DNA from 3 places in the Streptomyces sp. NPDC041129 genome. Region 2 is predicted to be linked to each of the others. Evidence: riboswitches for the same ligand, from Rfam matches in the RefSeq annotation. Region 2 holds a riboswitch; each other region holds the start of a gene.
The links. A riboswitch is a leader RNA that binds a small molecule or an ion and turns the genes downstream of it on or off. The one in region 2 is predicted to bind cobalamin.
Positions count from the first base shown of each region.

Region 1: another riboswitch for cobalamin. It lies ahead of nicT (Nickel transporter NicT); the one in region 2 lies ahead of ACZ6B1_RS11710 (ribonucleoside-diphosphate reductase subunit alpha).
Region 3: another riboswitch for cobalamin. It lies ahead of ACZ6B1_RS23965 (cobalamin biosynthesis protein); the one in region 2 lies ahead of ACZ6B1_RS11710 (ribonucleoside-diphosphate reductase subunit alpha).

Region 1 covers NZ_JBVIYV010000005.1:201,311-210,869, reverse strand. Annotated here, with positions in the region: gene ACZ6B1_RS18865 (glycoside hydrolase family 13 protein) at 1-288, opposite strand, end outside; gene ACZ6B1_RS18860 (LAETG motif-containing sortase-dependent surface protein) at 546-1,478, shown strand; cobalamin riboswitch at 1,620-1,824, shown strand; gene nicT (Nickel transporter NicT) at 1,854-2,939, shown strand; gene ACZ6B1_RS18850 (nucleoside hydrolase) at 2,967-3,953, opposite strand; gene ACZ6B1_RS18845 (hypothetical protein) at 4,425-5,207, shown strand; gene ACZ6B1_RS18840 (helix-turn-helix domain-containing protein) at 5,337-6,680, opposite strand; gene ACZ6B1_RS18835 (LCP family protein) at 7,180-8,763, shown strand; gene ACZ6B1_RS18830 (NHL repeat-containing protein) at 8,933-9,559, shown strand, end outside.
Region 2 covers NZ_JBVIYV010000002.1:767,134-776,692, forward strand. Annotated here, with positions in the region: gene cyc1 (epi-isozizaene synthase) at 1-322, shown strand, start outside; gene ACZ6B1_RS11690 (bifunctional albaflavenone monooxygenase/terpene synthase) at 319-1,689, shown strand; gene ACZ6B1_RS11695 (helix-turn-helix domain-containing protein) at 1,709-2,674, opposite strand; gene ACZ6B1_RS11700 (hypothetical protein) at 2,767-3,021, shown strand; gene ACZ6B1_RS11705 (ribonucleotide-diphosphate reductase subunit beta) at 2,934-3,947, opposite strand; gene ACZ6B1_RS11710 (ribonucleoside-diphosphate reductase subunit alpha) at 3,947-6,331, opposite strand; cobalamin riboswitch at 6,456-6,580, opposite strand; gene mctP (monocarboxylate uptake permease MctP) at 6,728-8,356, opposite strand; gene ACZ6B1_RS11720 (DUF3311 domain-containing protein) at 8,353-8,616, opposite strand; gene ACZ6B1_RS11725 (GntR family transcriptional regulator) at 8,754-9,518, opposite strand.
Region 3 covers NZ_JBVIYV010000007.1:362,268-371,826, forward strand. Annotated here, with positions in the region: gene ACZ6B1_RS23960 (cobyric acid synthase) at 1-467, opposite strand, end outside; gene ACZ6B1_RS23965 (cobalamin biosynthesis protein) at 464-1,408, opposite strand; cobalamin riboswitch at 1,526-1,666, opposite strand; gene ACZ6B1_RS23970 (hypothetical protein) at 1,790-2,017, opposite strand; gene ACZ6B1_RS23975 (inorganic phosphate transporter) at 2,041-3,330, opposite strand; gene ACZ6B1_RS23980 (lysozyme) at 3,474-4,241, opposite strand; gene ACZ6B1_RS23985 (class II aldolase/adducin family protein) at 4,433-5,101, shown strand; gene ACZ6B1_RS23990 (alpha/beta hydrolase) at 5,229-6,356, shown strand; gene ACZ6B1_RS23995 (hypothetical protein) at 6,538-7,959, shown strand; gene ACZ6B1_RS24000 (VOC family protein) at 8,012-8,422, opposite strand; gene ACZ6B1_RS24005 (ABC-F family ATP-binding cassette domain-containing protein) at 8,637-9,559, shown strand, end outside.

The DNA.
Region 1 (9,559 bases), on a different contig from region 2:
CCGGTGGGCCTCGGCCACCATCGCGTCGAAGTCGTCCAGGGTGCCGAGGCGGGGGTCGACGTCCCGGGGGTCGGCGACGTCGTAGCCGCCGTCGGCCAGTTCCGAGGGGTAGAAGGGGCTCAGCCACAGGGCGTCGACGCCGAGCGTGGCGAGGTGGTTGAGGCGCTGGGTGACTCCCCTGAGGTCGCCGAGCCCGTCGCCGTCGGCGTCGGCGAAGCTGCGCGGATACACCTGGTAGATGACGGCCTGGCGCCACCAGTCGGGGTTCCGGGACGAGAGGTCTGCCATACGGGCTCCCTTCGGGAAGGACGACAGTACAGAGACTGTCCACATTGCCCGGAAAGGGAACCTTGGGGCGATGGGGAGCGGATCATTCCCCGTGTGATGGAGTTGTGACGACCCCATGAACGACCCTTGTATTCACGCAGGTTGACAGGTTTCAACAGGGCCGATCACCATGGCCTCACACTGTGGCGCATGTGACCAGTGCGCCGGGTGTCTCTCCTGACTTCTTCGCTCACTCGAGCTTCTGCGATGGGATATCCATGTCCATAGCCAGACGTGTCACCGCGCGCCGCCTGCTGGGGACGGGCGCCGCGTCACTCGCCCTCTGCGCCGCCTCGGTCGCCGCCGCCTCCGGCGCCTGGGCCCACGGCACGCACGGCGGTGACGGCTGGAAGTCCGGTGGCCACTACGCGCCCGGCACCGGCGCGGGCACCGAGACCGGCACCGACCGCTGCCGGTTCTCGCTGGACGGCGTGAACTTCTTCGACTCGGTCAAGGTGGACGACCAGAACCTCAGGCCGACCGAGGACGGCAAGGTCCACGTCAAGGTCCGCGCCGCCGAGGACGCCGCCGGCTGCACCGCCTCGCTCGCCTCCTACCTCGCCCACGGCGCCAGCTTCGCCACCTCGGGCGAGCAGGTCTTCGTCGACTTCGACACGGTGGCCGTCAAGCCGGGCGAGACCGACTCCCTCGACATCGCGGTACCGGACGCGGGCTGCTTCGCCCAGATCGACCTCTACCGGGGCGCGGTCAGGTTCGACGGCAGGACCGACGCCGGTGACGGCTTCGAGCACGGGGACCTGCCCAAGGGCCCGGACCACCCGGTCATCAAGGACAAGCTGATCGCGGCCTGGAACGGCGGCACGAAGGACTGCACCAGCACCCCGGAGGAGCCGCAGTCCCCGTCGCCGAGCGCCCCCGCGGAGGAGTCGGCCCCGCCCGCGCCGAGCGCCTCGGAGTCGTCCGAGGCACCGTCCCCGGCCTCCTCGGAGTCCGCGCCTGCCCCGTCCGCCTCCGAGTCGCGGGCCGGCTCGGCACCCACGCCGGACGGTGGCGGTGACGACGGCGGCGACCTCGCGGAGACCGGTGGCGGCGGCAACTCGGGGCTGATCGCGGGCGGGGCCGCCGTGCTGGTCGCCGGCGGCGCCGCGTTCGTGCTCCTCGCGCGCCGCAAGCGGGGCGCGCAGGGCTGACCGGCCGCCCCTCACCTCCCGCACATCACGACCCCCGCCGCTCGCGGCAGCCGCGAGGCCTGCCAGACGGCGGGGGCCGTGCCGCGTGTGATCTTGAGTACCTGCACCGGTGCGCGGCTATGCGGACGAGCGTTCACCTGCCTACGGTGGGCGGGCCGTGGTGCTCGGGAAGTCGGTGACGCCCCCTCAGGGGTCCATGCCGACGCGGCCCTCGCCACTGTGATCGGGGAGTTCCCGTCCCGTCCGGCGTCCGCCGGGCCACTGGCCGTTCACCCGGCTGGGAAGGCAGGGACGGCGAACGCACCACCCCGTAAGCCAGGAGACCGGCCACGGCAGCTCACGAGATGATCCACGAGGTGCTGGAGCGTGAATCCGATGGCCGATGCCGCCGCTTTCCGATGGCGACGCGAGGACACGATCAGGACGGCGGGGCTGCTGGCGGTGATCGCCGCCCTGCACGTCGTCGCCTTCGGGGTGCTGTTCCTGCTCGTCGCCCCGGGGCACTACAAGGTCGGCCAGGACGTCTTCGGCGTCGGCCTCGGCGTCACCGCCTACACCCTGGGCATGCGGCACGCCTTCGACGCCGACCACATCGCCGCGATCGACAACACCACCCGCAAGCTGATGGCCGACGGCAGACGGCCGGTGTCGGTGGGCTTCTGGTTCGCGCTGGGGCACTCCAGCGTGGTGGTGCTGCTGGCCCTGCTGATCGCGGGCGGGACCCGGCTCGCCGGCCGGGTCATGGACGAGCACTCACGCACCCACCAGGTGCTCGGCTTCATGGGCACGACGATCTCCGGCACCTTCCTCTACCTCATCGCCGCGCTCAACCTGGTCGCGCTGGCGGGCATCCTGAGGGTGTTCCGGGCGATGAGGTCCGGCACGTACGACGAGCGGGAGCTGGAACAGCACCTGGACTCGCGGGGGTTCATGAACCGCGTACTGGGGCGGCTGACCAGGTCGGTCTCCCGGCCGGGACAGATGTTCCCGCTGGGCTTCCTGTTCGGGCTCGGCTTCGACACGGCCACCGAGGTCACGCTGATGGTGATGGCCGGGTCGGGCGCGGCGGCCGGACTGCCCTGGTACGCGGTGCTGTGCCTGCCGCTGCTCTTCGCCGCCGGGATGAGCCTGTTCGACACCCTCGACGGCACGTTCATGAACTTCGCCTACCAGTGGGCGTTCTCCAACCCGGTGCGCAAGGTGTTCTACAACCTCACCATCACCGGACTGTCCATCGCCGTCGCCTTCTTCATCGGCACCATCGAGCTGGTCGGCGTCCTGCACGAGAAGTTCGCCCTGGGCGACGCCGTGACCGGCTGGATCGCCGGACTGGACCTGGACAGCGTCGGCTACGTCATCGTCGGGCTGTTCGTGGTGGTGTGGGCGGCCGCGCTGGCCTACTGGCGGCTGGCGCGGGTGGAGGAGCGCTGGACGGCACGGGTCACGGCCACGTCCGACTGACACCCTGGGCCCCGCGTCCCCGGTGACTCACCCCGCCGGAACCCGGGGCCCCTCGACGGTCTCCAGGTACAGCTTCACGAACCGGTCCACGTCCACCTGCAACGCCACGTCCACCAGGGCCTGTTCGCGGACTCCCTCGTGGATCTCGGACTCGCCGGGGCGGGGGCGGCGGTCGACGAGGGTCTGGCCGCGGGCCGGACCGGGAGCCAGCGAGACCTCGACCGGCAGGCGCCGGGTGGCGATGCCCGCCGGATCGGCGACGGCGCACACCGCGCCCGCGTCACCGAGTCCGCCCGCCTCCTCGGCCTCCGGCGCGCCGCCCTGAGCGGTGGGCCGGTGGGCGAGGAGTTCCCCGGCCAGCCGGGTGCCCGGATCGGCGCTGCCGCGCAGCCGGTGCACATCGGTGCCTGGCACGACGACCTGCATGAAGACGTCCAGCCCGTACATCGTGATCGGCACCCCCGCGGTGAGCAGTACGGCCGCCGCCTCGGGGTCGTGCCAGACGTTGAACTCGGCGACCGGCGTGGCGTTTCCGGTGGCGACCGCGCCGCCCATGAACACGATCCGCTCGATGTTGCGGGTCACTTCGGGGTGGGTGCGCAACAGCAGGGCGATGTTGGTGAGCGGGGCCGTGGGCACGAGGGTGACCGGGCGGGGGGAGGCCAGGATCTCCCGGCGCAGCAGGGTCACGGCGTCCACGTCGGCCGGGGTGCGGGTGGGCGCGGGCAGGCCCAGGTCGCCCATGCCGTCCGAGCCGTGCACATGCCGGGCCGAGCGGGCGGGCTCGATCAGCGGACGTTCGGCGCCCCGCGCCACCGGGATGTCGGGGGCACCGGCCCGCTCCAGCACGGTCAGGGTGTTGCGGACCACCCCGTCCACGTCCGTGTTCCCGGCCACGCAGGTGACGGCCCGCAGATCCAGCCCCGGGTGGCGTACGGCGAACAGCAGGGCCAGGGCGTCGTCGACGCCGGTGTCACAGTCGATGATCACAGGAATACCGGACTGCCCGGCCACGACGGTCTCCTTCCACCACCCGACCCGAGGACTCGCCACGAAGGCCACCTCAGCCTACGGCCGCCCGCTCTCCCCGGCCGCACGACGACCGCCCCGCACCCCGGAGGCGGAGACCCCGGACAAGCGCCGAGAGCCGCGGGAGCTGCGACCGGGCACCGGATCGGGCCCGGCCCCTCGCGCGGAAGGCCGGGAAGGGGCACCTCAAGGGCGACGTGAGAGCCGCGGGGGCATTCACCCCTGCTCCGAACCGAGCCGGTGCCGAGGCGGACACCCGGGACAGCGGAGGAGCCGGACCTCGCCAGGAGCACCGGATCGGGCCCGGCCCCTCGCCCGGCCGGACGGCTCGCCCGGCGCGCCCGACGCCGCCGGCCCCGCATCCTCACCCGGACGGCCCGGAGCGCTGGTGAGCCGGTGGTGGCGGTGGTGGCGTGAGAGGTGGCACCACCACCGGCCCGCACAGGAGGCCCCCCGATGACCGCCGCGATACGCCCCCGTGCCCTCCCGCTCGCCGCTCTCGCGGCCGGCCTCCTCACCCTCACCGGCTGCGCCGCCCTCGGCCTGGAGCACCCGCCGACCGCCGAGCAGCCGCTGCCCACCGTCGACTCGGCCTCGCCCACACCGAAGGCGTCCGACCGTGGCGACGGCACCCTGCTCACCGACGATCAGGCCCGGGCGGCGCTCCTGACCCAGAACGACCTCGGCGCCCCCTGGTCGGCGACGCGCGGGGCGGCCACCTGGCGCGACGGCCTGCTGAAGGCGAGCTCGCGGACGGCGGAGTGCCAGCGCCTGCTCGACGCCCTCTACGCAGACGAACTCCTCGGCGCCCCCGGCCGGGTCGCCGTCGGCCTGGACGACGCCGACACCGACGCCCAGCTCCGCTACCAGATCGGCGCGCGGCGCCCGGCTGACGTGGACGCCGCCCTGGCCTGGCTGCGGACCATGCCGGCGCGCTGCGCCCGGTTCACCGCCACCACGGAGAACGGCCTGGTGGAGGACGTCCAGGTGCAGGAGGCTCCGCTGCCGCAGGTCGGCGACGCGCGCCAGGGCCTGCGGCTCACCCTCTACACCACGACGCCCGACGGCCAGGACGTCGTCCTCACCATGGACGTGGCCGCCGTACGCGTCGGGGAGGACTCCTTCGCGCTCACCAACGGCGGCCTGGGCGACGTGCCGAACGAGGCGACCCAGGCGGCCGTCCAGATCGGCGCACTGCGTCTGGCGGACATCCGCAAGCAGGGCCGGGCCGAGGTCTGAGAGACCGGTGCCCGGGAGGCTCGGGGCAGCTCACCCGGCCCGAAGCCGACCGCAACCGGGCACCGGGCCCGGCCGGCGGCCGAGAACACGGCGCGACCGGCACCGCACCGAGCCCCGTCCCGGAAGCTGTCACAGCGGAGGCGGGACCGGGGCCGGGCCGAGGGTGGTGGTGCCCGGGGCGGTGCGGTGGCCCAGGCCGGTGCGGTAGGCGTCGAGGGCCGCTTCCACCCGGCCGGTGCGGCGCAGCAGGTCGCCCAGCAGGCGGCACAGGTCGGCGAGGTCGCCGGCCGCCCCGGCGCGTTCCAGCAGGCTGAGGGCGCGGACGTAGTGCTCCTCGGCCGCCTCGGTGTCGCGAGCGTCCTCGGCGATGATGCCGAGGAGGCGGTGCGCGGCGGCCGCGTGGACGGCGCCGCGCTCGGAGGAGAAGTCCCCGAGGACCCCGTTCAGCAGCTCGGCCGCCTCGGCGGACCTGCCGAGCCGGTGCAGGACGTCGGCCAGCTCGACGGCGGCCTGGCTGCGGTAGAGGGCCGCCCTGGTCTCGGAGAACATGGCGAGGGCCTGCCGCAGCTCGGCCTCGGCGCGGTCCAGTTCGCCGTTCTGGGCGCAGACGTAGCCGCGCATCCAGTGGCAGTTGGCGAGTTCGGTGCGGAGCTGGAGCTGCCGGTTCAGCTCGGCGGCCTTGGCCAGGGAGGCGTCGGCCTCGGCGAGACGGCCCTCGGCGAGCAGCGTGCGGGCGACCGTGCGGTGCATCCGGGCGATCAGCGCCGGGTCGGCGACCTGCGGGGCGAGTGCGAGGGCGAACTCGGCGGCCTGGGCGGCGCGGGCGTGCGCGCCCATGTCCATGTACGGGCCGATGACGCCGGCGTAGAGGAGCAGCAGGGCGTCCGGGTCGTGCAGTCCACCGCGGTTCAGCTCGTCGAGGGCGGACTCCAGGAGGTAGACGGCGTAGCGGAGTTCACCGGCGAGGTAGTGGGAGACCGCCCGGCCGCGGACGGCGGGCACCCGGGCGGCCAGCGACTCCCCGGACAGGCGCTCCTCGGCCCGCTCGAAGTGCTCGCGGGCCCGGCCCAGCTCGCCCGACTGCAGGGCGGACTCGCCCAGCCCGAGCAGCGCGGTGGCCTGCTCGGCCGGCAGCCCGTGGGCCTCCGCCTCGGCGAGCAGCCCGGCGTACTGGGCGGCCGCCTCCTCGCAGTCGCCGTCGGCCAGAACGCGCTGGGCCTCGGCGAGCCGCAGCCGGAGGTGGGTCGCCAGATGGGCGGGCCTCCCCACGGCCAGCTCCTCGAAGGCGACCCCGAGCCGGCCGGCGATGTGCCGCAGCGCCTCGTCGGAGGCGCGGACCCGGCCCGCCTCCAGGGTGGAGATGTAGGCGGGCGTGTAGGCAGGCTCCGCCAACTGCCGTTGCGTCAGCCCCCGTTCGGTACGCAGTTGCTGTACGCGCCGCCCCACGACCTGCGGATCGTCCCGTTCCGGCATCTCCCCGTCACCCCCAACTCCCCTTGCAGGCCTTGCCGTTCACGTCCGCCAGCCTCTAGGTTAAACGGCGGATTAAGCATGCTTAACAGACCGCTGTTGTTGCGAGGTCGTCGTGCCCGGTCGTACATCCGAACCCTACGGACACCCCGGCGCACCGGCCCACGTCCGGGCCCGCCCGGGCGGCCGGACGCCCACCGCCAGGGGAGTGGCAGCGGCCGTGCTCGCCGTGGCGGCGCTGGTCACGGTGGCCAACGTGGGACCGGCCCGGGCGGCGGACATCGCACCGGCCCCGCCGGCCGTGGGCCGGACCCACCCCTGACACCCCCTCACCGCCCGAACTACTGGTGAGTCAGGCCTGGTTCGTCAACCCCTTCGAAGGTTGTACGGGAGTGGCATATCTCACCACTCACCCCATCTCATCGCGTCACGCCGATAATGTGTGCGATCCGGTGCAGCCGGAGACGCGGCAGGCGCCGTCGTCGGGGTGGGAAGGCAGAGAATGACGCTGGACGCACAGCCGCGGCCGGCCGGCCGCGGCCGGCACGACGACGGCCACGGGGACGACGACACATCCGGCAGACCGCGCCGCGCGCGCCGGATACTGCGCTGGTCGGCCCTCGCCCTGGCGGCCCTGATGTTCGGCGGCGCGGTCGCCGGATACCTCTACTACGAGCACCTCAACGCCAACCTCACCAAGGCCAGGCTGAACCTCGGCGACTCCACGCCGCCCAAGGCGGCCCCCAATGCCGAGGGCCAGACCCCGCTGAACATCCTGCTGCTCGGCTCGGACAGCCGGAACACCGCGGCGGACCTGAAGCTCGGCGGCTCCAAGGGCGACGTGGGCCGCCCGCCGCTCGCGGACGTGCAGATGCTGCTGCACGTCTCGGCCGACCGCGGCAACATGTCCGTGGTCAGCCTGCCGCGCGACACGATGATCCCGATCCCCAGGTGCACCGACCCCGACGGCGGCAAGGTGTACGGCGCGCTCACCCTGGCCATGGCCAACGAGTCGCTGGGCCGCGGCGGCCCGGGCTGCACCGTCGCCACCTGGGAGAAGCTCACCGGCATCCACATCGACCACTTCATGATGGTCGACTTCTCCGGCGTGGTCTCGATGGCGGACGCCATCGGCGGCGTCCCGGTCTGCGTCAAGGAGAACGTCTGGTCGCACACCGCCGAGGGCCACGGCTCGGGCCTCAAACTGAAGGCGGGCACCACGTACGTCAAGGGGAAGCAGGCCCTGCAGTGGCTGCGCACCCGCTACGGCTTCGAGGACGGCACCGACATCGGCCGCACCCACGCCCAGCACATGTACATGAACGCGATGGTCCGCCAGCTCCGCGAGAACGCGACCCTGGGCAACCCCACCGAGATGCGCCGGCTCGCGGAGACCGCGACCAAGGCGCTGACGGTCGACGAGGGCCTGGGCACGGTCAAGAAGCTGTACGACCTGTCCACGGAGCTGCAGAAGGTCCCCACCGAGCGGATCACGATGACGACGCTGCCCACCGTGCAGTGGTCCCAGGACCGCAACCGGCTGGTGCCCGCCACCGAGGACGCCGACCAGCTCGTCTCCATGGTCCGCACCGACACCCCACTCGACGGCAAGGCCGGGCAGCAGCTCACCGAGCAGGTGTCGGACGACCCCGCCGCCCCGGCCGGCACCCTCACCGTGCGGGTCCGCAACGCAACCGGGACCAGCACGAAGGCCCCGGTGCTCCACCGGGCCGAGGCAGTCGTCCGGACGCTGCGGGACAAGGGGTTCGCCCAGGCCGCCGTGGACGCCACGGCCGCGACGGGAACCACCACCGCCGCGACGGGAACCACCACCGCCGTCCTGTACCCGAGCCACCACCTGGAGGGTGACGCCCAGGCCGTGGCCAAGGCCCTCGGCATCCCGCTGACCCAGGTGCGCGCGTCCACCGACGTCACGGGCGTCACGCTGACCGTGGGCGCCGACTGGCGCACCGGCGGCACCTACCCGAAGTCCGCGGCCCCGGCCAAGGCACCCGAGTCCGCGGCCGTGCTGAACGGCGGCAGGACCGATGCCTGCATGCCGGTTCAGCCGGGTTTCACCTGGTAGAGCGAGTTTCCCCCGGGCAAGGAAACCTGGGGCCACCAGCGCTTTTACCGGCCACGTGCCTTAGTCTTCGCTCACTCGCCACGCCCGGCACCCAGGGGGCTCTACACCGGCCGTGCCGCGTGGCACTCCATCTCCTCATTCGTTCCGGGGGGTTCGAATCAGCGTGCGTATGCGCACCCTTCCCGCGGCCGCCGCCCTGGCGGCCATGATCGGCTCGATGGCGCTCGCCGCGCCGTCGTACGCCGACACCGACCGGTCCATTCCGGTCTGGAACGTCGACGACACCGTGGTCGACGGCATCCACCAGCAGGTCTTCCTCAGCGACAGCTACAGGAACCAGATCGTCGTCACCGACTACTCGGGCCAGGTCGTCGGCACCGTCACCGGCCTCGGCCAGGTCAAGGACCTGGAGCTGAGCCCGGACGGGGGCACCCTGTACGCGGCGGTCTCCGAAGCCGACAAGATCGTCGCGATCGACACCGGCACGCTCCAGCAGACGGCGGAGTACCCGACCGGCGACAAGACCGCCCCCTCCCGTCTGGCCTACGCCGACGGCAGGCTCTGGTTCGGCTACGGCGACCAGTGGGACTCCGGGCTCGGCGTGGTCGACCTGAGCGCCGGGACCCCGACGGTCACCCTCGCCCTCGAAGGCGACCACGACTTCTCCAGCCCGCCCGAGATCTACGCCGACCCCGACAACCCGGGCACGCTGCTGGCGCTCGACGCGAACATCAGCTCCGGCCCGATCGTCGTCTACGACATCTCCTCCGGCACCCCGACGATCAAGGTCTCCGCC
Region 2 (9,559 bases):
TCTCGGAATCAGTCTCGTCACACATCAGGGACTGACCCTCGAGGAGGCGGTCGAGGAAATCAGACGGCGCGTCGAGAAATGCATCGCCGAATTCATCGGCGCCGAAGACGAAGCGCTCCGGTTCGCCGACGAACTCGCCGACGACGGAACGGTTTCCGGAAAGGAACTCGGCGCCGCCGTCCGCGCCTGTGTCGGGAATATGCGGAACTGGTTCAGCTCCGTCTACTGGTTCCACCACGAGTCGGGCCGGTACATGGTCGACAGCTGGGAGGACCGGTCCACGCCCCCGTACGTCAACAACGAAGCGGCAGGTGAGAAATGACCGTCGAGTCCGTGAAGCCCCAGACAGCCGAGACGGCGGAACCGCGCGAGGCACCCCTGGCCGGCGGCGCCGTCCCGGTCCTCGGCCACGGCCTGAGACTGGTCCGCGACCCGCTCGCCTTCATGTCCGGGCTGCGCGCGCACGGTGACGTGGTGCGCCTGAAGCTCGGCCCCAAGACGGTGTACGCCGTCACCACCCCCGAGCTCACCGGCGCGCTCGCGCTCAGCACCGACTACCGGATCGACGGGCCGCTGTGGGAGTCCCTGGAAGGCCTGCTCGGCAAGGAGGGCGTGGCCACCGCCAACGGCCCCCGGCACCGGCGTCAGCGGCGCACCATCCAGCCCGCGTTCCGGCTCGACGCGATCCCCGCGTACGGGCCGGTCATGGAGGAGGAGGCGCACGCGCTGACCGAGCGCTGGCGGCCCGGCGAGACCGTCGACTGCACCGCGGAGTCCTTCCGGGTCGCGGTGCGCGTCGCCGCCCGCTGCCTGCTGCGCGGTGAGTACATGGACGAGCGCGCCGAGCGGCTGAGCGCGGACCTCGCCACCGTGTTCCGCGGTATGTACCGCAGGATGGTCGTACCACTGGGACCGTTGTACCGGCTGCCGTTCCCGGCCAACCGCGAATTCAACCGGGCACTGGCCGATTTGCATCTCCTGGTCGACGAGATCGTCGCCGAGCGGAGGGCATCTGGTCAAAAGCCGGACGATTTGCTGACGGCCTTGCTGGAGGCGAAGGACGACAATGGCGAGCCCATCGGGGAACAGGAGATCCACGACCAGGTGGTGGCGATAGTCACCCCGGGCAGCGAAACAGTCGCCTCCACGATCATGTGGCTGCTCCAGGTGCTCGCGGAACATCCGGAACACGCGGAGAAGGTGCGCGCCGAGGTCGAATCCGTGACCGGAGGCCAGCCCGTTGGATTCGAGCACGTCCGCCGTCTCACGCACACCAACAATGTCGTCGTCGAGGCCATGCGGCTGCGGCCCGCCGTGTGGATTCTGACGCGGCGCGCGATCACCGACACCACGCTCGGCGGCTTTTCGATTCCGGCGGGCGCGGACATCGTCTACAGCCCGTACGCCATCCAGCGCGACGCCCGCTCCTACGGCGCCCACCTCGACTTCGACCCCGACCGCTGGCTGCCGGAGCGGGTCAGGGAAGTGCCGAAGTACGCCATGAGCCCCTTCAGCGTCGGCAACCGCAAGTGCCCCAGCGACCACTTCTCCATGGCCCAGCTGACCCTGATCACCGCGGCGATCTCGGCGAAGTACCGCTTCGAGCAGGTCAGCGGGTCGAACGACACCACCCGGGTGGGCATCACGCTCCGGCCGCAGAAGCTGCTGCTGAAGCCGGTGCCCTGGTAGGCCACCGCTGCCGGCGCGGTCAGGCGGCCTCCGGGCCCCGGAACGCGCGCCGGTAGGCGTTGGGGGTCGTGCCGAGGGCACGGACGAACTGGTGGCGCAGAGCCGCCGCCGTACCGAAGCCGGTGCGGGAGGCGATGGCGTCCATGGTCTCGTCCGTGCCCTCCAGCAATTCCTGCGCCAGCAGCACCCGCTGGCGCAGCAGCCAGCGGTAGGGGGTCGTCCCCGTCTCCTGCTGGAAGCGGCGGGCGAAGGTGCGCGGGGCCATGTGGGCGCGGGCGGCGAGCTGTTCCACGGTCACCTCCTGGCCGAGGTGCCCCTCCATCCACACCAGCACCTCGCCGACCGTGTCGCACGGGGTCTCGGGCAGCGGCCGCTCGATGTACTGCGCCTGTCCGCCGTCCCGGTGCGGCGGCACCACCATCCGCCGGGCGATCTTCCTGGCGACCTCCGGGCCCTGCTCCTTGCGTACGAGGTGCAGGCAGGCGTCGATGCCGGCCGCGGTGCCGGCGGAGGTGATCACGGGGTCCTCGTCGACGTAGAGGACGTCCGGTTCGATGACCGCCCGGGGATTGCGCAGTGCCAGCTCCCTCGCCTGCCGCCAGTGCACACTGCACCGCCGCCCGTCGAGCAGTCCGGCGGCACCGAGCACGAACACGCCCGAGCACACGCTGAGCACCCGGGTGCCCCGCTCCACGGCCCGCACGAGGGCGTCGAGCAGGGCGGGCGGATACTCCCGGGTCACGTACTCGCTCCCGGCCGGCACCGCGATCAGGTCGGCCTCCTCCAGCCGCTCCAGACCGTACGGGGTCGACACGGTGAGCCCGCCGACATGGGTGCTCAGCGCCGGGCCCTCCGCCGAGACCACGGCGAAGTCGTACACCGGCAGACCCTCGTCACTGCGGTCGATGCCGAACACCTCGCACACCACCCCCAGCTCGAAGGGATGCACGCCGTCCAGCAGCACTGCCGCCACGTTCCTCAGCATGCTGCCAGTGTGCCCCGAAGCTGGCAGTAAATCGAGGGTGGGCGGCAGTCCTGCCACTGTTGGTAAGGAGCATCCGGCGCGACAGTGGTGTCATGACCGGAAACCAGATCGAAGGCCTGATCGGAATGCTCACCACCCTCGGCATCCTGGTCCTCCTGATCCTCCCCTCCGTCCTCGGCATCGCCCGCGACAGGCGGGTCGACCGGCAACTCAGGGAGGCTCAGGAGGCCCGGGGTGCGAAGAGCCGGGAGAAGGAGGCTCAGAAGTCCTCGTCCAGGTCGACCGTGCCCTCCACGGCCACCTGGTACGCCGACGGGCGGCGCTCGAAGAAGTTCGTCAGCTCCTGAACACCCTGCAGCTCCATGAAGGAGAACGGGTTCTCCGAGCCGTACACGGGGGCGAAGCCCAGGCGCGTCAGGCGCTGGTCGGCGACGCACTCCAGGTACTGCCGCATCGACTCGGTGTTCATACCCGGGAGGCCGTCACCGCACAGGTCGCGCGCGAACTGCAGCTCGGCCTCGACGGCCTCCCGCAGCATGTCCGTGACCTGCCCGCGCAGCTCGTCGTCGAACAGGTCGGGCTCCTCCTTGCGGACGGTGTCGACCACGTCGAAGGCGAACGACATGTGCATCGTCTCGTCGCGGAACACCCAGTTGGTGCCGGTGGCCAGACCGTGCAGCAGACCCCGGCTGCGGAACCAGTAGACGTACGCGAAGGCACCGTAGAAGAACAGGCCCTCGATGCACGCGGCGAAGCAGATGAGGTTCAGCAGGAAGCGGCGGCGGTCGGCCCTGGACTCCAGCCGGTCCAGCTTCTCGACCTCGTTGATCCACTTGAAGCAGAACTCGGCCTTCTCCCGGATGGAGGGGATGTTCTCCACCGCCGCGAACGCCGCCGCCCGGTCGGCCGGGTCGGGCAGGTAGGTGTCCAGCAGCGTGAGATAGAACTGGACGTGGACGGCCTCCTCGAAGAGCTGGCGGCTCAGGTAGAGCCGGGCCTCGGGGGAGTTGATGTGCTTGTAGAGGGTCAGCACCAGGTTGTTCGCGACGATCGAGTCGCCCGTCGCGAAGAAGGCGACCAGACGGCCGATCAGATGCTGCTCGGCCGGCATCAGCTTCGCGAGGTCGGCGACGTCCGAGTGGAGGTCGACCTCCTCGACGGTCCAGGTGTTCTTGATGGCGTCCCGGTAGCGCTCGTAGAAGTCCGGGTAGCGCATCGGGCGGAGAGTCAGCTCGAAGCCCGGGTCGAGCAGGTTCTTGGCTTCGGTGGTCATTACTGGCAGGCCTCGCAGGACTCGGGGTTCTCAAGGGAGCAGGCGACCGCGTCGGGGTCGGCGATCTGCTGTACGGGGACAGTGGCTGGGGTCTGCGCCCGCGCGGCGCGGGCGATCCTCGTCGCCGGGCGGGAGCGCAGGTAGTACGTCGTCTTCAGGCCCGACTTCCAGGCGTAGGCGTACATCGAGGAGAGCTTGCCGATGGTCGGCGTCTCCAGGAACAGGTTCAGCGACTGCGCCTGGTCGAGGAACGGGGTCCGCGCCGCCGCCATGTCGATCAGGCCGCGCTGCGGGATCTCCCACGCCGTGCGGTACAGGGCCCGTACGTCGGCCGGGATCCAGGCGAAGTCCTGCACCGAGCCGTTCGAGTCGCGCAGCGCCTCGCGGGTACGGGCGTCCCACACGCCCAGGTCCTTCAGTTCCTTCACCAGGTACGAGTTGACCTGAAGGAACTCACCGGAGAGCGTCTCGCGCTTGAACAGGTTGGAGACCTGCGGCTCGATGCACTCGTACACGCCCGCGATGGACGCGATGGTGGCCGTGGGCGCGATGGCCAGGAGCAGCGAGTTGCGCATGCCGACCTCGGCGATCCGCGTGCGCAGCGCCGCCCAACGCTCCGGCCAGGTGAACTCGACGCCGTAGTGATCGGGGTGCAGGACGCCCTGCGCGGTACGGGTCTTCCGCCAGGCCGGCAGCGGGCCGTTGCGCTCGGCGAGGTCCGCGGAGGCCTCGTACGCGGCGAGCATGATCCGCTCGGCGATCCGCGAGGACAGGGCCCTGGCCTCGGGGGAGTCGAAGGGCAGCCGCAGCTTGAAGAAGACGTCCTGCAGGCCCATCGCGCCCAGACCCACCGGACGCCAGTTGGCGTTCGACCGGCCCGCCTGCTCGGTCGGGTAGAAGTTGATGTCGACCACGCGGTCGAGGAAGGTGACGGCCGTGCGGACGGTCTCGTCGAGCCTCTCCCAGTCGAGGTCGCCGGTCGCCGTGTCCACGAAGGCGCCGAGGTTGACCGACCCCAGGTTGCAGACCGCGGTCTCGCCGTCGTCGGTGACCTCCAGGATCTCGGTGCACAGGTTGGAGGAGTGCACGACATGGCCCGCGGTCGCCGTCTGGTTGGCGGTGCGGTTGGCCGCGTCCTTGAAGGTCATCCAGCCGTTGCCGGTCTGCGCGAGGGTGCGCATCATGCGGCCGTACAGGTCCCGGGCGGGCATCGTCTTCTTCGCGAGCCCGGCGGCCTCCGCCCTGCGGTACGCGGCGTCGAACTCCTCGCCCCACAGGTCCACCAGCTCCGGCACGTCCGCCGGGGAGAACAGCGACCACCGCCCGTCGGCGTCGACCCGGCGCATGAACTCGTCCGGGATCCAGTGCGCGAGGTTCAGGTTGTGCGTCCGGCGGGCGTCCTCACCGGTGTTGTCGCGCAGCTCCAGGAACTCCTCGATGTCGGAGTGCCAGGTCTCCAGGTACACCGCGGCGGCGCCCTTGCGCCGGCCGCCCTGGTTCACCGCGGCCACCGAGGCGTCCAGCGTCTTCAGGAACGGCACGATGCCGTTGGAGTGCCCGTTGGTGCCCCGGATCAGCGAACCGCGGCTGCGGATACGGGAGTACGACAGGCCGATGCCGCCGGCGTGCTTGGAGAGGCGGGCGACCTGGTGGTAGCGGTCGTAGATGGAGTCCAGCTCGTCCAGCGGGGAGTCGAGGAGGTAGCAGGACGACATCTGCGGATGCCGGGTGCCGGAGTTGAAGAGGGTGGGGGAGGAGGGCAGGTAGTCGAGCCGGCTCATCAGCCCGTAGAGCGCGGCGACTTCGTCCACCGAGCGGGCGGTGTCGTCCTCGGCCAGTCCGGCGGCGACGCGCAGCATGAAGTGCTGGGGCGTCTCGATCACCTCGCGGGTGATGGGGTGGCGGAGCAGGTAGCGGCTGTGCAGCGTGCGCAGGCCGAAGTAGCCGAAGCGGTCGTCGGCGGCCGTGTCGACCAGCGCGTCGAGCCGCTCGGCGTGCAGCCGTACGAACTCCGCGGTGCGGTCGGCGATGAGACCCTCGCGGTGGCCCACGGCGACGGACCCGGTGAAGGACGTGACGCCCTGCGAGGCGGCCTCGGCGCGGATGGAGATGGTCAGCAGCCGGGCGCCCAGCCGGGAGTAGGCGGGGTCCTCGGAGATCAGTCCGGCGGCCGCCTCCGTGGCCAGCTCGCGCAACTCCGCCTCGTCTGCCCGGGCGGACCGGCCGCGCAGCGCGGCCGCGGCGACCCGGCCGGGGTCGGCGTCGGGGAGGTCGGCGGTCAGCTCGGTCAGGGTCCGCAGCAGCGCGGCACCGGGACCGTCGGTCTCCACCGGGGCTCCGCTCGCCGGGATGGCTGAAGCCGGGTCGGCTGGCGCGATGGTCACGTGGGGCTCTCCCTCGCTCGGCATGGGGCCTTGCGGAGGGCAGGGGGCAGCGCGAGCGCGCACGGCGTCGCGTCCCCGGCCCATTCCGCGAGGCCCGGACGTCGATGAGCACCCGGACCGGACGGCCGGGCGCGCGCTGACGGCAGGTCCTCGGACTGGAACAGGCGTGCGGAAACACGCAGGTACACCGTTGCGGGACAGTTCCGGATTCGCACCGGATTCCCCTGCGGCGACAGCGAGCATGAGCATACATCTAGTGCCGGGCTGTCGTGTCACCCCCACATGTTGTGCCTGTTGCGTGTTGTGGTGGCTCCGCAGGGTCAGCTCGCACGACAGCGGGCCGCCGTGGGTGGTGCCCTCGGCGGCCCGCTGCGGGGTGGTGCGTGACCGGTCGCGCTAGTGGGTGCTTCCCGCGGTGGCGGGCGGGAGCTCCACCTCGACCCCCGGGTCGCCCGCGTCCGCCGTGTAGTCCTCCGGCCTGGTCTCGTCGAGGCCCTCCGGGGCCTTCACGGCCTTCAGGACGAAGGTGAGCACCACGGTGACCACGACATTGAGCACGAACGCGGTGAGGCCGATGTAGCCGATCTCCCCGATGCCCGGGATCTCCTTCGCGGAGCCGCCGAAGTGCTTCTGGGTCGGCGAGGCCACCCCGTACGCGGCGAGCGTGCCGTACACCATGCCGACCGCCCAGCCGGCGAGCAGCGCCCAGCGGTGGAACCAGCGGGTGAACAGACCGCCGACCAGGGCCGGGAAGGTCTGCAGGATCCAGATGCCGCCCAGCAGCTGGAAGTTGATGGCGACCGTCTTGTCCATCGTCAGGACGAAGACCAGCGCGCCCACCTTCACCAGCAGCGACACGATCTTGGAGACCCGGGTCTCCTCCTTCGGCGTGGCGTCCGGCTTGATGAAGTCCTTGTAGATGTTGCGGGTGAACAGGTTCGCCGCCGCGATGGACATGATGGCCGCGGGCACCAGCGCGCCGATGCCGATCGCCGCGAAGGCCACACCCGCGAACCAGTCCGGGAACATGTTCTCGAAGAGCTGCGGGATCGCCAGCTGGCCGTTGGTGACCTTCACCCCGGCCGCGATCGCCATGAAGCCGAGCAGGGCCAGCAGACCCAGCATCAGCGAGTACAGCGGCAGGAGCGTGGTGTTGCGGCGGATCACCTCACGGCTCTTGGACGACAGGGTCGCGGTGATCGAGTGCGGGTACATGAACAGGGCGAGCGCGGATCCGAGCGCCAGGGTGGCGTACGTCCACTGGCCGGCCTCCGGCGGTGCGAGCGCGCCGCGCGGCTTGCCGGTCGCCGGGTTGACCTGGCTGAAGGCGTCGCCGGCCTTGGCGAAGACGTCGTCGAACCCGCCCAGCTTGATCGGGATGTAGATGATCGCCACCGCGATGACGATGTAGATCAGCGTGTCCTTCACGAACGCGATCAGGGCGGGGGCACGCAGCCCGGACGAGTAGGTGTACGCGGCCAGCACGCCGAAGGCGATCAGCAGCGGCAGGTCCTTCACGAACCAGTTGGTGCTCTCGCCGCCGCCGACGCCCATCACGTCCAGCACCGCCTGGATGCCCACGAGCTGGAGCGCGATGTACGGCATCGTCGCGAGGATGCCGGTGACCGCCACGGCCAGCGACAGGCCCTTGGAGCCGAACCGGCCGCGCACGAAGTCCGAGGTGGTGACGTAGCCGTGGCGGTGCGAGACCGACCAGAGGCGGGGCAGGAACGTGAAGATCAGCGGGTAGACGAGGATCGTGTACGGGACCGCGAAGAAGCCGGCCGCGCCCGCCGCGTAGATCGCCGCCGGTACGGCGACGAAGGTGTACGCCGTGTACAGGTCGCCGCCGAGCAGGAACCATGTGATCCAGGTGCCGAACGACCTTCCGCCCAGGCCCCATTCGTCCAGGGAGTGCTCGTTGTCGGCCTTGCGCCAGCGTGCGGCCAGGAAGCCCATGACCGTGACGGCCAGGAAGAAGAAGATGAAGACGCCGAGCGCGACGCCGTTGACGTCGTCCTTCACTTCGCCGCACCCCCGTTCCGGGCACCGCGGTCGCGCTGGTCACGCTGCCACAGCTTGTACGCCAGCATCGTGAGCGCGGTGGAGATGAGCACCCACAGCATCTGGTACCAGTAGAAGAACGGGATCCCGATGAACGCGGGGTCCGTCTTGGCGTACGAGCCGACCCACAGCATCGCCACGAAGGGCGCGACGAGACACAGGCCGATGATCACCCGGCCCGGTGTCACCACCGGTGGTCTCACTTCTTGCGTTTCGGACATGCCACGGCTCCGTCCCCTCGCTGATCACCTGTGTAATGCGCAGGCAATCTAGGTGACGCCGTCACGGCAGCGGAAGACCTCGTCCGCATATCGGCATATCGATTTCGCGTGCGGAGCGTGAAGGTTTCCGGCGCCGGTCAGTCCTGGGGGCGCTTCAGGCGGGCGACGAACTTGTACCGGTCACCCCGGTAGACGGACCGCACCCATTCGACCGGCTGTCCGTCGCGGTCCAGGGAGTGGCGGGAGAGCATCAGCATGGGCAGACCCACGTCGGTGCCGAGCAGTCCCGCCTCGCGCGGGGTGGCCAGGGAGGTCTCGATGGTCTCCTCGGCCTCGGCGAGATGGACGCCGTAGACCTCGGCGAGCGCGGTGTACAGGGAGGTGTACTTCACCAGCGACCGCCGGAGCGCGGGGAAGCGCTTGGCCGACAGATGGGTGGTCTCGATGGCCATGGGTTCGGCGTTGGCCATGCGCAGCCGCTCGATGCGCAGCACCCGGCCGCCGGCCGTTATGTCGAGCAGCTCGGCGAGCCGGTCGTCGGCGGTGATGTACCCGATGTCCAGCAGCTGCGAGGTGGGCTCCAGGCCCTGGGCGCGCATGTCCTCGGTGTAGGAGGTCAGTTGCAGCGCCTGGGACACCTTCGGCTTGGCGACGAAGGTGCCCTTGCCCTGGATGCGCTCCAGCCGGCCCTCGACGACGAGCTCCTGCAGGGCCTGCCGGACGGTCGTGCGGGAGGTGTCGAACTCGGCCGCCAGCGTGCGCTCCGGCGGGACCGGCGTGCCCGGTGCCTGCGTCTCCGTCATGTCGAGCAGGTGCTTCTTCAAGCGGTAGTACTTGGGCACGCGCGCGGTACGGACGGTCGTGCCGGCCTCGTGCTCCGCACTGCTGACGTCGGTGCTCATGCTCTGCCTTCCCGGCTCCGGATGCCGAAAGCGACCGACCG
Region 3 (9,559 bases), on a different contig from region 2:
CCCCGCGCGATCCCCATGTTGACGATGTCCGTGCGCCGCAGATTGATCTCCGCGGGCGAACCGGCCCCCTCACAGATCACCGCGTCATACGTGCCCCGCAACTCGGCCAGGCAGTCCAGCACCGTGCCCAGCAGCCGCTGTTGGCGCCCGCCGTGGTAGCCGCGCGCGCTCATCTCGCCCACCGGCTTGCCCAGCAGCACCACCTGGCTGCTCTGTTCACCGCCCGGCTTGAGCAGCACGGGGTTCATCAGCGCGGTCGGCTCCACCCGGCAGGCCTGCGCCTGCATCGCCTGTGCCCGCCCGATCTCGGCACCCTCGCGCGTCACGAAGGAGTTGAGGGACATGTTCTGCGCCTTGAACGGCGCGACCTTCACGCCCTGGCGCACCAGCCAGCGGCAGATCCCGGCCGTCACGACGCTCTTGCCGGCGTCGGAGGTGGTGCCGGCGACGAGGAGACCACCGTTCACTTGCCACGTCCCTTCACGAGGAGGCGCGCACCGGCGGTGACACCGAGCGCGAGCAGGCCGACGCGGCGGGAGAGCCGTACGGCCCGGTCGATGTCGGTGACCCGGACGGCCCGCCCGGCGCCGCCGCCCAGTACGGGCCGGTGTTCCACCCGCCCGGCGTAGGAGAGCGTCCCGCCGAGCCGCACCCCGAGGGCGCCCGCGAACGACGCCTCGACGGGCCCGGCGTTGGGGCTCGGGTGCTTGGCCGCGTCCGCCCGCCAGACCCGCACGGCACCCCGCGGGTCGGGTCCGGCCAGCGCGGCGAGCACGGCGGTCAGCCGGGCCCCCGGCCACCCGGCGAGGTCGTCGAGCCGGGCCGAGGCCCAGCCGTACCGGCGCAGGCGCGGCGACTTGTGACCGACCATCGCGTCCAGGGTGTTGACGGCCCGGAACCCGAGCAGCCCCGGCACCCCGCCCACGGCACCCCACACCAGCGCGCCCACGACGGCGTCGGAGGTGTTCTCGGCTACGGACTCGACCACGGCCCGGGCGATCCCGTCGGCGTCCAGCGCCTGCGGGTCCCGGCCGCACAGATGGGGCAGCCGCGCGCGGGCCGCCGTCACGTCACCGGCCTCCAGGGCGCGCCCGATCGCCCGGGCCTCGCGGGCCAGCGAGGTGCCACCGACGACGGCCCAGGTGGCCGCGCCGGTCAGCGCGGCGGTGGCGACGGGGGAGCGGCGCACGGCCCGTTGGGCGACGAGCCCGGTGGCCACGGCGCCGCCGGCGCAGACGGCGGTGTGCAGCGCGCCCCAGCCTCGGTGGTCGTGCCACAGCACGCGTTCCACGGCAGCGGCCGCCCGCCCGAACGCGGCGACCGGATGCCCGCGGCGCGGATCGCCGAGGAGCAGGTCACCGAGAAGGCCGGCGGCGGCGCCGTACGCGTAAGCGCGATCGGCACCCATCGGCTCAGCCGACCGTGGGCGCGGAAGCGGAACTCTCGCGACAGGCCCTGGTACTGGTCCTCGTTCTGCGGCCGAGCATGGCGATATGTGTCCTCACTCAGGGTGTCCACGCCCTGGTTCGACGAAGCCGGCGGTGAGAGTTCCTGGCTCCCGGGGATCACTCCCCGGTGACAGTGGCGGGACCGCGCCGGATTCGCACCGGCTTCCTCTCCTGCCGCCGTACATGGCCCGGGCAGTCCACCACGCGCCCGGAAGGGCCGTCAACTTGCCTTTGACCTGCGGGGGGAGAGTGTGCTGAGCCCCACACCGGCGAGATCCGGACATGAAAAAGGCTCCCTGCCGGAACACACCGGCGGGGAGCCTCTTCGGAGGTGGCTCGGCTCAGGGCTTGGCCACGATCAGATAGATGCCGTAGGCCACGGCCGCCGCGCACGCCGCGAAGCACACGTACGCGCCGGTCACGGCGAGCGTCGCGGACCCGCCCTGCGCCGCCGCCCTCTCCCGCCGGGACAGGCCGTTGACGCCGAGGGTGAACAGGGCCACCAGGCCCAGCGCGAAGGCGAGGCTGACGCCGAAGACGGAGCCGAGGGCCGCCCAGTCGATCTTCATGTTGCTTTCCTCCGGTAACCGGGTCAGACGGTGGCGGCCGGCGGGACGGCCGGAGCGACCGGTGCCGTGACTTCGGCGACGGCCGGGGCCGGGCCGCTGGACTGCGCCGGGAAGCTGATGGACGGCCCCTCGGTGAGGGTGATGGTGCCGGTCGGCGGCGGGGTCACCGCGGCGATCGCGGTGGTCACCACACCGGCGGGCTCAACGGCCTCGTCGGTGCCGTTGACGTTGGTGTGGTCGACGACCTCGCGGCGGGAGAGCTTCCAGATGGCGGCGCTGGAGCCGACCAGGAAGACCGCGACGGCGGCGGTGCCCCAGTCGCCCAGGTCCGTGACGGACTCGGCGAGCGCGCCGACCAGGGCGGCCGCGGGCAGGGTGAGGACCCAGGCGACGGCCATGCGGGTCGCGGTGGACCAGCGGACCACGCCGCCCTTGCGGCCGAGACCCGCGCCCATCACCGAACCGGAGACGACGTGCGTGGTGGACAGCGAGAAGCCGAGGTGCGAGGAGGCCAGGATGGCGGTGGCGGCGCTGGTCTGGGCGGCGAAGCCCTGACGGGGCTCCAGCTCGGTCAGGCCCTTGCCCATGGTGCGGATGATGCGCCAGCCGCCGATGTAGGTGCCGAGCGCGATCGCCATGCCCGCGGAGAGGATCACCCAGGTGGGAGGGTTGGAGCCCGGGGCGATGGCACCGCCCGCGATCAGCGCCAGGGTGATGATGCCCATCGTCTTCTGGGCGTCGTTGGTGCCGTGGGCGAGGGAGACCAGTCCGGCGGAGGCGATCTGGCCGGCGCGGTAGCCCTTGCGGTTGGCCTCGCCCTCGGCGTTGCCGCCGATCCCGTAGGAGAAGCGGGTGGCGAGCATGGCGGCCAGGCCGGCCACGAGCGGGGCGGCGACCGCCGGCAGCAGCACCTTGGTGACCAGGACGTCGCCGTGGACGGCGCCGAGGCCCGCCGAGGCGACGGTGGCGCCGATCAGGCCGCCCATCAGGGCGTGGGAGGAGCTGGAGGGAAGTCCCACCAGCCAGGTCAGCAGGTTCCAGAGGATCGCGCCGACCAGGGCGGCGAAGATGACCTCGGGACGGATGCCGTTCTCATCGACGAGACCCTTGGAGATCGTGTTGGCGACCTCCACGGAGAGGAAAGCGCCCACAAGGTTGAGCGCGGCGGACATGGCCACCGCGACCTTGGGCTTCAGCGCGCCGGTCGAGATGGTGGTGGCCATCGCGTTGGCGGTGTCGTGGAAACCGTTCGTGAAATCGAACGCGAGTGCGGTTACCACCACAATCGCGAGGATCAGCGAGAAGCTTTCCATTTACCCAGGCAATCGTTCGAGCGTCATTGGCGGGTCGAACGTAGGCAACCTGGGTGAACGGAAGGTGAACTGGGTCGGGCGTGGGGGTGTCGGTAACGGGGTTCCGCGATTCCGCTCCGGGCGGGCGCCCGGGCGCCCCTTGGCTATCGGCCGCGCGCGAAGGCCCGCAGCCGGTCCGGCGGCCCGTGAAAGAGATTCTGGTCACCCGGCAGACCGCCCTCGGTGCCGTACTGCCAGAAGGTCCAGGACGACCAGCCGCCGGGCAGCGATCCGGGCTCTGACGTGCCGTGACGGGCGATCCACAGCGGGTGTTCGGAGGCGAAGGCGCGGGTGCCGCCGGTGCAGGAGTCCCACCACTGGGCGGTCGTGTAGATCACCGGGCGGCGGCCGGTGAGCCGGTCCAGTTCGTCGCTGAAGGAGCGGATCCAGTCGACCATCCGCCGGTGGCCGAGCCCGTAGCAGATGTGCCTGCCGTCGTACGGGTCGTACTCGATGTCGAGGGCCGGCGGCAGGGTCCAGCCGTCCGCCCGCCAGGTGCCGCCGTGCCGTACGAAATAGGCGGCCTGCGCGGCACCGGGGGACTGGTCCGGCCGGGCGAAGTGGTAGGCGCCGCGGATCAGGTGCGCCCGGCGCGCGCCGGCGTACTGCCGGGCGAAGTAGGGGTTGCGGTAGGTCGTGGACTCGGTCGCCTTGATGTAGGTGAACCGCGCGCCGTCCGACCGGGCGGCCGGCCAGTCGACGTGGCTCTGGTGCGAGGACACGTCGTGCCCCCGGGGCAGACCGGCCGACACCGCCGCCGACGGCCCGGCGGCGGAGGCGCACTGGGTGCCCGCCAGGGCGAGCGCCGCCGCCGCGGCCGCGACGGCGGCCGCGCGACGGCGGAGGCGGGAGGGTGAGCGGTCACGGGCCATGCGTCCCCCTGGTGCGACGGTGGGGCGTCGTGCGGCTGCCGGCATTGGTGATCATTAGACGTCTGGCCGTCACCCGATTAAGTGCGTTTATGGGTGTTTCACACCGGTGTCCACTCGTCCGGCGGCACGGGTCCCGGCCCGAAGTCCGCCGGCGGGCCGCCCCGCGCCGGGCGGGCTGGCAGGATCGCGGCATGGCTGAGCAGCGGCGGAACGCGGAAGAGCAGCAGGAGCGGATATGGGCGGAGCTGGTCGCGACGGCCCGCCGGACCGTGGCCGACGGGCTGGTCGCCGGCACCTCCGGCAACGTCTCCGCCCGCGTCGGGGACCTCGTGCTGGTCACCCCGTCCGGCGTGCCCTACGACCGGCTCGCCCCCGCCGACATCACCGGCGTCGACCTCGACGGCCGGCAGGTGCTCGGCACCCTCGTGCCGACGAGCGAGCTGCCCATGCACCTCGCCGTCTACCGCACCACCGACGCCCGCGCCGTCGTCCACACCCACGCCGTGCACGCCACGGCCGTCTCCACCCTCGTCACCGAGCTGCCCCCGATCCACTACATGACCGCCTCCCTGGGCGGCTCCGTGCGGGTCGCCCCCTACGCGGCCTACGGCACCGACGAACTGGCCGGGAACATGCTCGCGGCGCTGGGCGGCCGCTCCGGCTGCCTGCTGCGCAACCACGGCACGATCACCCACGGCGCCACCCTCGACCAGGCCTACGACCGCACCGCCCAGCTCGAATGGATGTGCCGGCTGTGGCTGACGGCGTCCTCCGTGCCAGGCCTCACGCCCGCTCTGCTGACGGAGGCACACATCGCCGAGGCCGGGGCACGCTTGAAGGGATACGGCCAACGGAGGTGACCCCTTGTCGTCGCACAGCCACCCGCTCCGTCCGCCCGCCGCCCGGCTGCCCTTCGGCCGCCGCCCCGGGCCGTCCGGCCCGCTCCTCCGGCTGGCCGGTTCCGGCGCCCCCCACGACACTGGAGCCGTGCGCACCGTCATAGCGACCGCCGCCACCCTCGGGGCCGTCCTGGCCGCCGGCGCGGCGTCCGTCGCCGCCGGCCGGCTGGCCAGCGACGCCGCGCTGAAGGCGCCCCCGGGCAGGCCGCTGCCCACCGAACCCCGGCTTACCGTGCACGGCACCGCGCCCGGCCGGATCGCCCTCACCCGGGACCTGGCCTCACTGCGCCCCGGCACCTACGGCCTGGCCGGCGACGGCTCCCACGCGGTCGTCGGGCCCGTGCTGGACTCGGCCGAGCACTCCGCCGACGCCGTCGTCCGGCGTCTGGAACGCGTCACCCACGGCACCTTCGCCCCCGGCGACGCCGTGTGGCTCACCCCGAACGCGTACGTCGGCAACCCGAGCGCCGCCCTCGGCCTCGACCACGCCGACATCGACATCCCCGGGGAACTCGGCGCGCTGCCCGCCTGGTTCGTGCCCGGCCACCGGGACACCTGGGTGATCGCGGTGCACGGCCTCGGCACCACCCGCGAGCACGCCCTGAACGTCATGGCGTACCTGCACCGCCGCCACGTCCCCGTCCTCGCGCTCGCCTACCGCGGCGACCTGGGCGCCCCGCGCTCCCCGGACGGCCTGAACCACCTCGGCGAGACGGAGTGGCGGGACGTGGACGCCGCGATCCGCTACGCCGTCCGCTACGGCGCCCGGCGGGTCGTGCTCCTGGGCTGGTCCACCGGCGCCACCATGGCCCTGCGCGCCGCCGAGCACTCCGCCGTGCGCGAGCGCGTCGCCGGGCTGGTCCTCGACTCCCCGGTGCTGAGCTGGCAGGCCACCCTGCGCGCCCTCGCCCGGGCCCGCCACACCCCCGACGCCCTGCTGCCGCTGGCGGTACGGGCCGCGCAGGGCCGGGCCCGACTGCACGCCGACCGCGGCGCCGAGACCGCCGACCCGGACCGGCTCGCCGTGCCCACGCTGATCATCCACGGCCCCGACGACGTGGTGGCCCCCTGGGAGTACTCCCGCCGCCTCGCCGCCCGCCGCCCCGACCTCGTCGCCCTGCACACCGTGCCGCGGGCCCCGCACGCGGCCATGTGGAACGCCGGCCCGGAGGAGTACGAGGAGCGGCTGCGGCGGTTCCTGACCCCGCTGATGTGACCGGCCCCCGGCACCCTCCGGTACGCACCGGAGCACTCTCGGCCGCCGTTCCGTCAACGGCCGTACCACTGGCCTGATCCAGCCTCCCGGCCCGCCCCAGGACCGGGTGCCTTGGCCAGCCCCGTAGCCGCCCGTGACATTCCGTTTGGGTTTTCGGACCGTCAACCGGAAGACTGCACCCGTGACGTCCCGTATCCCGCGCGACTCCAGGCTTCGACTCGTCCGACCGCGACCCCTGGCCGCCGCCCCCAGAGCTGTGAACCAGCGGCGCCCGCGCCGCCCCGCACCCCGGCCGCCGGAGGGCACCCCCGCCCAGGCCGAACTGGCCAGAATGGCGCGCACCGGCCTGGCCGGCGCGGTCCGGGTGGCCCGCTGGGCCGACTCCGCCCTCGGCCCCGGCAGCGAGGCCGCCACCGCGGACGGCAAGGCCACCCTCTCCGACGCGACCGCCGAGCGCGCCGCGGCCGGCCTCGGCCTGGACACCGACCGGATCCGCGCCGACTGGGACACCGCCCGGCTCGCCGGACTCATCGAGGTGCACGGGGACAACGCGCGCCCCGGCTGGCGCCTGCGCGCCTGGGACCGTGACGACAGCGCCGTGCTGCGCGGCTGGGTCGCCCTGTTCGACGCCTGGTCGCTCGCCGGCCCGGAGCCCGCGGAGGCCGAGCCGGCCGTCGTCGCCGAGGTCGTCTCCGCCATGCCCCAGGTGCTCTCCTTCCTCCAGCTCTCCGCCGGCCCCGTGCCCGTCGAGCAGCTCCTGGACCTGCTCCAGCAGCGGGTCACCGAGCTGCGCACCGAGCGCTGCGAGATCTCCTACGAGCCCGGCGCCGCCGGCTCCCCGGCGGGGACCGCCGCCCCCGCGGAACCCGCGTCCGCCGGGGACACCCCGCTCGCCCCGCTCCTGGAGTGGGCCCTCACGGCCCTCGCCGCCGTGGGCGCCCTGACCTACGGCGACGGCCAGGCCACGCTCACCCCGCTGGGAAGCTGGGCGGTCTGGGTCAAGCTGGAGCAGATCTGCGTGGCCGCGCAGAGCCCCGCAGGCAACATCGAGCAGTCCGCCGAGGACATGCTCCGCGGCTGCGCCCAGCTCCGCCCCAACGCCGCCCGCGCCGAGTACCGAGCCTGGCTCGCCGCCCGCCCCGTCGGCAGCGCCGTCACCGAGCTGCTCGCGGCCGCCCGGGGCGACGACGCCCTGCTGCGCGGCCTCGCCTTCGAGGCACTGCGCGTCGTCGGCGCCCCCGCCGAACCCGAGGTGCACGCGGTGCTGGACGACCCCGCCCTGCGGCCCTACGCGCTGCTGTGGCTGGCCGAGCACGACGGCGTCGACCCGGAGGACGCCCACGAGGTCCTCACCCGCGAGGAGGCCACCTGGCTGTGGGTCGACACCGCCGCCGCCGTCGCCGACCACGGCGAGACGTCGATGCTGGTCCGGCACCTGGAGGCGGCGGTGCAGCCGACCGTCCCCACGCTGCTGGACGAGGTCCGCGCCGTCGGCCACCCGCGCACCGTCCAGGTGCTGGTGGCCCTCGCCGCCGCCCACCCCGACCCGGCCCTCGCCAAGGCCGTGCGCCGGGCCGCCTTCCAGGTGCACACCGGCGGCTGATCCGGGGCGCCGGGGGGCCGGCAGGGGAGCGCCCGGCGCCGCCCCGGGCCGGTCAGCCGCCGATCTCGGGCGCGTAGGTGCCGAAGCTCCAGACGTTGCCCTCCACGTCCCGGGCCATGTAGTCCCGCGAGCCGTAGTCCTGGTCCGTCGGGGGCATCAAAATGTCCGCGCCGTGCGCCACGGCCCGCTGGTGGTGGGCGTCGACGTCGTCCACGACGACGTACACCCCGGCGGGCCCCGCGCCCCGCATGGCCGTGTCGAAGAGGCCGCCGCGGCCCTTGGAGCCGAGCATCACCGCGCCCTCGCCCTGGACCAGCTCGGCGTGCATCACCGTGCCGTCCTCCGTCTCGTACACCGACAGCGTGGTGAAGCCGAAGGCCTCGGTGAGCTGCCTGATCGCCGCTTGCGCGTCCGTGTACAGCAGCGTCGGAAAGACGCTCGGCCGTCCGCCCGTGCCCGCCATGCCGATCACTCCCTCGTGCGCCGGTCACCGCCCCGTCCCTCCGAGTCTCGCAGCCGCCGCCGGCGCACACCGGCAGGCTCGGACGCACGGAGGCAGAAAAACCGCTTGCACGGTCCCGTTAGACTTGGCCCATGGCCATTCTCCTCGCGCATTAGACGGCGGGAACGTCCTCAGCCGCCCACCGCCAACCCTCAGTACGCCCTGGAGTCTGTCCGTGATCTCCGCTTCCGGTATCGAGCTGCGCGCCGGTGCGCGCGTCCTCATCGAGAACGCCACCTTCCGTATCGCCAAGGGCGACCGCATCGGCCTCGTCGGCCGTAACGGCGCGGGGAAGACCACCCTCACCAAGTGCCTGGCCGGCGAGGGCATCCCGGCCGGCGGCCAGATCGCCCGCTCCGGCGAGGTCGGCTACCTGCCCCAGGACCCCCGCACCGGCGACCTCGACGTCCTCGCCCGCGACCGGGTCCTCTCCGCGCGCGGCCTCGACGTGCTGCTGCGCAAGATGCGCGAGAACGAGCAGCGCATCGCCAACGGGCAGGGCGCCACCCGTGAGAAGGCACTCAAGCAGTACGAGCGCCAGGAGACCGAGTTCCTCACCAAGGGCGGCTACGCGGCCGAGGCCGAGGCCGCCACCATCGCCGCGGCGCTCAACCTGCCCGACCGGGTCCTCGGCCAGCCGCTCCACACGCTCTCCGGCGGTCAGCGCCGGCGCATCGAGCTGGCCCGCATCCTGTTCTCCGACGCGGACACCCTGCTGCTGGACGAGCCGACCAACCACCTCGACGCCGACTCGATCGTCTGGCTGCGCGACTACCTGAAGACCTACCGCGGCGGCTTCATCGTGATCTCCCACGACGTCGACCTGGTCGAGACGGTCGTCAACAAGGTGTTCTACCTGGACGCCAACCGTGCCCAGATCGACGTCTACAACATGGGCTGGAAGCTCTACCAGCAGCAGCGCGAGGCCGACGAGAAGCGCCGCAAGCGCGAGCGTGCCAACGCCGAGAAGAAGGCCGCCGCCCTGCACTCGCAGGCCGACAAGATGCGCGCCAAGGCCACCAAGACGGTCGCCGCGCAGAACATGGCCCGGCGCGCCGACAAGCTGCTCTCCGGCCTGGAGGCGGTCCGCCAGTCCGA